DNA from 2 places in the Lentzea sp. NPDC042327 genome. Region 1 is predicted to be linked to the other one. Evidence: riboswitches for the same ligand, from Rfam matches in the RefSeq annotation. Region 1 holds a riboswitch; the other holds the start of a gene.
The links. Region 1 has a riboswitch for glycine ahead of gcvH (glycine cleavage system protein GcvH). Riboswitches for the same ligand answer to the same signal wherever they lie in the genome.
Positions count from the first base shown of each region.

Region 2: linked by a shared signal. The riboswitch ahead of gcvT (glycine cleavage system aminomethyltransferase GcvT) and the one ahead of gcvH (glycine cleavage system protein GcvH) in region 1 are both predicted to bind glycine.

Region 1 is NZ_JBEZBX010000009.1:146,324-149,810, reverse strand. It holds gene AB0A63_RS23835 (L-serine ammonia-lyase) at 1-1,077, opposite strand, end outside; gene gcvH (glycine cleavage system protein GcvH) at 1,109-1,489, opposite strand; glycine riboswitch at 1,551-1,643, opposite strand; gene ald (alanine dehydrogenase) at 1,865-2,977, shown strand; gene AB0A63_RS23820 (TetR/AcrR family transcriptional regulator C-terminal domain-containing protein) at 3,057-3,487, opposite strand, start outside.
Region 2 is NZ_JBEZBX010000005.1:119,079-122,565, reverse strand. It holds gene AB0A63_RS14385 (helix-turn-helix transcriptional regulator) at 135-626, shown strand; gene AB0A63_RS14380 (hypothetical protein) at 756-1,139, shown strand; gene AB0A63_RS14375 (DUF3817 domain-containing protein) at 1,154-1,456, shown strand; glycine riboswitch at 1,502-1,592, shown strand; glycine riboswitch at 1,593-1,684, shown strand; gene gcvT (glycine cleavage system aminomethyltransferase GcvT) at 1,781-2,875, shown strand; gene glyA (serine hydroxymethyltransferase) at 2,889-3,487, shown strand, end outside.

The DNA of each region.
Region 1 (3,487 bases):
GCCGAGGACCTCGGCGAGACCACCGGCGGCCATCGAGCACGCGGAGCCGACCTCGCCCTGGCAGCCGACCTCGGCGCCGGAGATCGAGGCGTTCTCCTTGAACAGCACGCCGATGGCGCCCGCGGTGAGCAGGAACCTCACCACGCCGTCGTCGTTCGCACCGGGCACGAACCTGGTGTAGTAGTGCAGGACCGCGGGCACGATGCCGGCCGCGCCGTTCGTCGGCGCGGTGACGACCCGGCCGCCGGCCGCGTTCTCCTCGTTGACGGCCAGCGCGAAGAGCGTGACCCAGTCCATGACGCGCAGCGGGTCGGTGACGAAGTGCTCGCCCTCCAGCCGTTTGCGCATCTCGGCGGCGCGGCGGCGGACCTTGAGACCGCCGGGCAGGATGCCCTGCTCGGTGCAGCCGCGTTCGACGCACTCCTGCATCACGTGCCAGATGTGCAGGAGCCCGGCCCGCACCTCCTCCTCCGAGCGCCACGACAGCTCGTTGGCCATCATGATCTCGCTGATCGACAGGCCGGTCTCTCGGCAGCGCGCGAGCAGCTCGTCGCCGGTCAGGAACGGGTGCGGCAGCGGGGTCGAGTCGGGTTTGATGCGGTCGCTGCCGGACGCGTTCTCGTCGACGACGAAGCCGCCGCCGATCGAGTAGTAGACGGCGTGCTCGACCGGCTCGTCACCGCGGAACGCCTCGAAGCTCATGCCGTTGGGGTGCAACGGGAGCGACTTGCGGCGGTGCATGACGAGGTCGCGGTCGTGCGCGAAGCCGATCTCGTGCGTGCCGCCGAGCCGCAGCCGTCCACTCGCGACGATCTCCTCGACGCGGTGGGCGGCGGCCGCGGGGTCCACCTCCTCCGGGAGGTTGCCCTCCAGGCCGAGGAACACGGCCTTGGGGCTGCCGTGGCCGTGCCCGGTGGCGCCGAGCGAGCCGAACAGCTCGACGTGCACGCGGTCCACTTCGGACGCGCGGGCACCGAGCTTCTCGACGAACATGGCGGCGGCGCGCATCGGGCCGACGGTGTGCGAGCTGGACGGCCCGATGCCGACGGAGAACAGGTCGAAAACGCTGATCGCCACTGATCAGTCCTTCGTGGTGGGTGCGAGCGGGTCAGTCCGAGGTGAGCTCGGCGTACTTGGCCGCGGTGAGCAGGTCCTCCGCGGAGTCCACGCGCACCTTGAACAGCCAGCCGGCGCCGTACGGGTCGGTGTTGATGATCGCCGGGTCGTCGACGACGGCGGTGTTGACCTCGAGGACCTCGCCGGTGACCGGGGAGAACAGGTCGCTGACGGACTTGGTGGACTCCAGCTCGCCGCAGACCTGGTTGGAGACGACCTCGGCCCCGACCTCGGGGAGCTGGACGAAGACGATGTCACCCAGCGCGTCCGCGGCGTACTCGGTGATCCCGCAGGTCAACGGGTCCTGGGTGCCCGGCGTCCAGTCGACCCACTCGTGTTCGGCGGTGTAGAGCAGGTTCTCGGGGAACTCCACGGCGACTCCTCTGGCAGATGACGGGCAGGAAACGTGCGCCCCCTCCGCCGTGCAGAGTTGCCTACCCCGAGTGGTCTTGCTGCCTGAGAGTGTGCGGGAGCTTGCCCCTTCGGCGCCCCGACCAGCTCGTCGAGGTCTCTCCCACCCGGGTTCTGGTGCCCGTCAGGGGCACCGCGGCCGTTATTCAGTTCCGGTGGGAACGCTATGTGGGCCCGCCACCGGGTGTCAACGCGGGACCGGTACAGGCGTGGCGCAGGTCGCTTTGTCCCAGCAGCACAACCGGCCTGGTCCCGAACAGTGCAACCCGCACAGTGACATGACCTCCCGGCTGCCCCACATTGTGAGATAGCAGCCAGCCGAAACGGAGGAGTCATCGTGCGGATCGCCGTTCCTCGCGAGATCAAGAACCACGAGTACCGCGTCGCCCTCACGCCGGCCGGGGCCCACGAGCTGACCAGCCGGGGCCACGACGTGTACGTCGAGCAGGGCGCCGGTCTGGGCTCCGCGATCACCGACGAGGAGTACCTCGCCGCGGGTGCGAAGGTCCTCCCGACCGCCGACGACGTCTGGGCCGAGGGCGACCTGGTCCTCAAGGTCAAGGAGCCGATCGCGGAGGAGTACCCCCGCCTGCGCTCCGGCCAGACCCTCTTCACCTACCTGCACCTCGCCGCCGACAAGCCGCTGACCGAGGCCCTGCTGGCCTCCGGCACCACGGCCATCGCCTACGAGACGGTGCAGCTGCCGAACCGCTCGCTGCCGCTGCTCGCCCCGATGTCCGAGGTCGCGGGCCGCCTCGCCCCGCAGGTGGGCGCGTTCAGCCTGATGAAGCCCTCCGGTGGCCGCGGCGTGCTGCCCGGCGGCGTCCCCGGTGTCGCCCCGGCCCGCGTTGTCGTGATCGGCGGCGGTGTGGCCGGTGTCAACGCCGCCACCATCGCCGTCGGCATGGGCGCCGACGTGCAGATCCTCGACACCAACGTCGACCGCCTGCGCCAGATCGACGCCCAGTTCCAGGGCCGCCTGCGCACGCTCGCGTCCAACTCGTTCGCGATCGAGCAGGCCGTCCGCGAGGCCGACCTGGTCATCGGCGCCGTCCTGGTGCCGGGTGCCGCGGCCCCGAAGCTCGTCTCGAACGCGCTGGTCGCGGAGATGAAGCCGGGTTCGGTGCTCGTCGACATCGCCATCGACCAGGGCGGCTGCTTCGAGGACTCGCGCGCCACCACGCACGCCGAGCCGACCTACGAGGTCCACAACTCGGTGTTCTACTGCGTCGCCAACATGCCCGGCGCCGTCCCCCGCACCTCCACCTACGCGCTCACCAACGTGACGCTGCCCTACGCGGTCGCGCTGGCCGGCAAGGGCTGGGAGAAGGCGCTGAAGGACGACCGTTCGCTCGCCCTGGGCCTCAACGCGCACGCCGGTCAGCTGACCAACGGCCCGGTGGCCGAGGCGACCGGCCTGGTGCACACGCCGCTGGAGTCCGTGGTCTGAGAGCCAGTCGGATGGAGGAGCCCCCGCACGCGGAGCACGCTGCGGGGGTTTCGCCTTTCACGGGCGCGCCTCCTCGCGGTCACCGCAGCGCGGCCACCCGCGCCTTGACCCCGTCGATCACGCAGTCCAGCCCGAACTCGAACTGCCCCTCCAGCGACCACAGCTCCTGCTGGTCCAGCATCTCGACGTAGCGGGGGTGCTTCTCCCGGTACAGGTCCGCGATCCGGCCGAGGTCCGGTGGCGGTTCGTCGTGGCCGCCGCGGCTGCGGAAGTTCGCCTCCGCCGTCGTGTACCCGACGACGAAGCTCGACACCGCCGACATCGCCTGCGACGCCTGGACCATCGTCAGGCCGGCCGCCCGCATGGGTTCGAGCATCGCGTCGGCCATGGCGACGGCGTTGGGACCGATGGTGGTGAACTCGCCGATGCCGCGCACCCACCACGGGTGTGCGAGCGCAAGACGGCGGAACGCGTGCATCATCTCGCGCAGCGCGGGTTCCCACGCGGCGC
Region 2 (3,487 bases), on a different contig from region 1:
TGAGCCGGACGGGTGGAATGAGGCCAATCACGCACTGGTAACGGGTGTTCTGGCGATTCAGGGTCTGGCGATTGTCAGACCTACCGAATACCTTCCGCTGCAATGGCCGATCCCCGACCGACGAGGAGGCATGGATGGTCGAGGACTCCGGGGTCCACGAGCTGTTGCAGCAGTGGGCGGCTGAACGGTCTGACGACGCAGAGATGCAGGAGGTGAACCGGATCAAGAACGCGTGGCTCGCGGAGGCTCCCCCCTCGGCGCCCGGCATCCCCGTGCAGCGGGGAGGCAGGAGTGGGCCGCGTGGCTTGGTCAAGGTCGACTCGGCGGATCCGGCCTACGTGGCCGCGATGCGCAAGCGGGCGCCGGAGGCACCCGAGGCACTGCTCGCCGCCGCGGCGAGCTACTGGCAGCTGGTGGGCGACGTCGCCGAGGCCGAGCAGTGGTGGGACGCGGGCATCAGCCCGCTGGACCAGCGCGCGCTCGACTACCGCGCCGCCGGCCTCACGCCTGCCGACCTCGGAAGGCGCCTGGGACCGATGACGGTTCTCCAGCACCTCCGCCGCGGTTCGGCCGCGGCCTGGTGCGTTGCTCGTCTGCAGAGGCAGCGCCGGGACGGCGTGGCGTAGGAGAAGCGGGCTGTCGAGGCATCGGCAGCCCCGAAGTTCACTCGCAAACGGGCACGCGCGCTCCCGTGGCGCGCTACCCCTCACGGGTGGCCTCCTGACAGGAGGCCTCACCCCAGTAGTGTGGAGGTCGTGCGCGGCCTCCTTACTCCCCAGCGTGTGCTGATCGCGCTCGCCTGTCTGGCGGCGCTGGTCCTCTGCTGCGGGCTCGCGTGGTGGCAGTGGCAGCGCTTCGAGTCCGCGAGCGGCACGTTCCAGAACCTCGGGTACGTGCTCCAGTGGCCGCTCTTCGGCCTCTTCCCCCTCTTCATGGTGTGGCGGTTCCGCCGTCTCGCGCGCCAGCGCCGTGACGAGGCTCTCTCCGCACCGGAGCCGGTTGCACCCCCCGTCGCACCGGTGACTACCGTTGACGCCGTCAAACCCGCGCCTGTCGAGCACTTCGACGACGAAGAAGACGCGGAGCTCGCGGCCTACAACCGCATGCTCGCGGACCTCAACGCGCGGGACGGTCGTTGAGCGAAGGCGGGCAGATGAAGGGTGCGTTGACCCGGTTCCGGGTCATGGCTTACGTGGTCGGTGTCTTCCTGCTGCTGCTGGTCGTGGCGATGGTGCTGAAGTACGCCGCCGGCATGGACCAGGCGATGAAGGTCGTCGGCCCGATCCACGGGTTCCTCTACGCCATCTACCTGGTGCTTTCGGTCGACCTGGCGCTGAAGCTGCGCTGGTCCATCAAGGGCACCGCGCTCGTGCTGGTCGCGGGGACGATCCCGTTCCTGTCGTTCTGGGCGGAGCGCAAGGTGGTGGAGAAGACTGCTCAGGGCGTGCCGCTGTGACGTTCGGCCTGCTAGCGTCTGGGGCAACCAACTGAACACGGCCGTCGATGTCGCGCGGGAGAGCTCCCTTCAGCGGGAGCGCCGAAGGAGCAACTCCTCCCCGGAATCTCTCAGGCACAGATACCGCACGACGAAGGCAACTCTGGAAAGCAGGCTCATCAGGAGCCTCGCCCACGGTGCAAGTCGCTCCGGCGACGAAGCTCTCAGGCTCATGACAGAGGGGGAGGCTCGCTCTGGTGAGGAGTCTCCGGTGGACCGTGTCATTCTTCTGTTGCCTCAGCCGGCCTGGCCCGGCTCTTCGGCGCACCCTGGAGGAGCGTTCTGATGTCCCGCCTCACGCCACTGAACGCTGAGCACGAGTCGCTCGGCGCGATGTTCACCGACTTCGCGGGCTGGAAGATGCCGCTGCGCTACTCCAGCGAGCTGGCCGAGCACCACGCCGTGCGCACCACCGCCGGCCTGTTCGACCTCACGCACATGGGTGAGATCGTGCTGACCGGGCCGCAGGCCGGTGCCGCACTCGACTACGCGCTGGTCGGCCACATCTCCGCGCTCGCGGTCGGCAAGGCCCGCTACACGATGATCACCCAGGCCGACGGCGGCGTGGTCGACGACCTGATCGTCTACCGGCTGGGCGACGAGGAGTTCATGGTCGTCGCCAACGCCTCGAACGCCGCCGTGGTCGCCGAGGCGCTCGTCGAGCGGGCCGCCGGGTTCGACACCGTCGTCACGGACAGGTCCACGGACTACGCGTTGATCGCGATCCAGGGCCCGAAGTCGGTGGAGGTCCTGGCCGGGCTGACCGACACCGACCTGTCGACGGTGAAGTACTACGCCTCCTACCCCTCGAAGGTGGCCGGGGTGGACGCGCTGCTCGCGCGCACCGGCTACACCGGCGAGGAGGGCTTCGAGCTGTTCGTCGCGCCCGACGACGCCGCCGCAGTGTGGACGGCGCTGCTGGAGGCCGGGCAGCCGCACGAGCTCAAGCCGTGCGGTCTCGGCTGCCGCGACACGTTGCGCCTGGAAGCCGGAATGCCGTTGTACGGCAACGAGCTGACCACCTCGCTCACCCCGTACCACGCGGGTCTCGGCCGGGTCGTGAAGCTCGACAAGCCGGGCGACTTCGTCGGCCGCGAGGCGCTGACCGAGGTGTCCGAGTCCGATGTGGACTCCGTGCTGGTCGGCCTGAAGACCCCCGAGCGCCGCGCGCCCCGCCACGGTTACGCCGTGCTGAACGGCGACGAGGTCGTCGGCGAGGTGACCTCGGGCGCGCTGTCGCCGACCCTGGGCTACTCGGTGGCGATGGCCTACGTGAACCGGGCGAGCTCCGCGCCCGGCACCCCTCTGCTGGTGGACGTCCGCGGCAAGAAGCAGCCGGTCGAGGTCGTCGCACTTCCGTTCTACAAGCGCGCCAAGTAGGGAGATCCTCCAGATGTCCGACCAGTTCAACGCCTCCCTCGCGGAGTACGACCCCGAGGTCGCGCAGGCCGTTGCGGCCGAGCTGGCGCGCCAGCAGGGCACCCTCGAGATGATCGCCTCGGAGAACTTCACGCCGGTCTCGGTGCTGCAGGCCCAGGGTTCGGTGCTGACCAACAAGTACGCGGAGGGCTACCCCGGCCGCCGCTACTACGGTGGCTGCGAGCACGTCGACGTCGTCGAGCGCCTCGCCATCGAGCGCATCAAGTCGCTCTTCGGCGCCGGTTTCGCCAACGTCCAGCCGCACTCCGGCGCCCAGGCCAACGCCGCCGCGATGTTCGCGCTGCTGCAGCCCGGCGACACGATCCTCGGCCTGGACCTCGCGCACGGCGGTCACCTGACCCACGGCATGCGCATCAACTTCTCCGGCAAGCTCTACAACGTCGTGCCGTACCACGTCTCCGACGGTGACGGCCGCGTCGACATGGCCGAGGTCGAGCGCCTCGCCACCGAGCACCGCCCGAAGCTGATCGTCGCCGGCTGGTCCGCCTACCCGCGCCAGCTGGACTTCGCCGAGTTCCGCCGCATCGCGGACTCGGTCGAGGCCTACCTGAT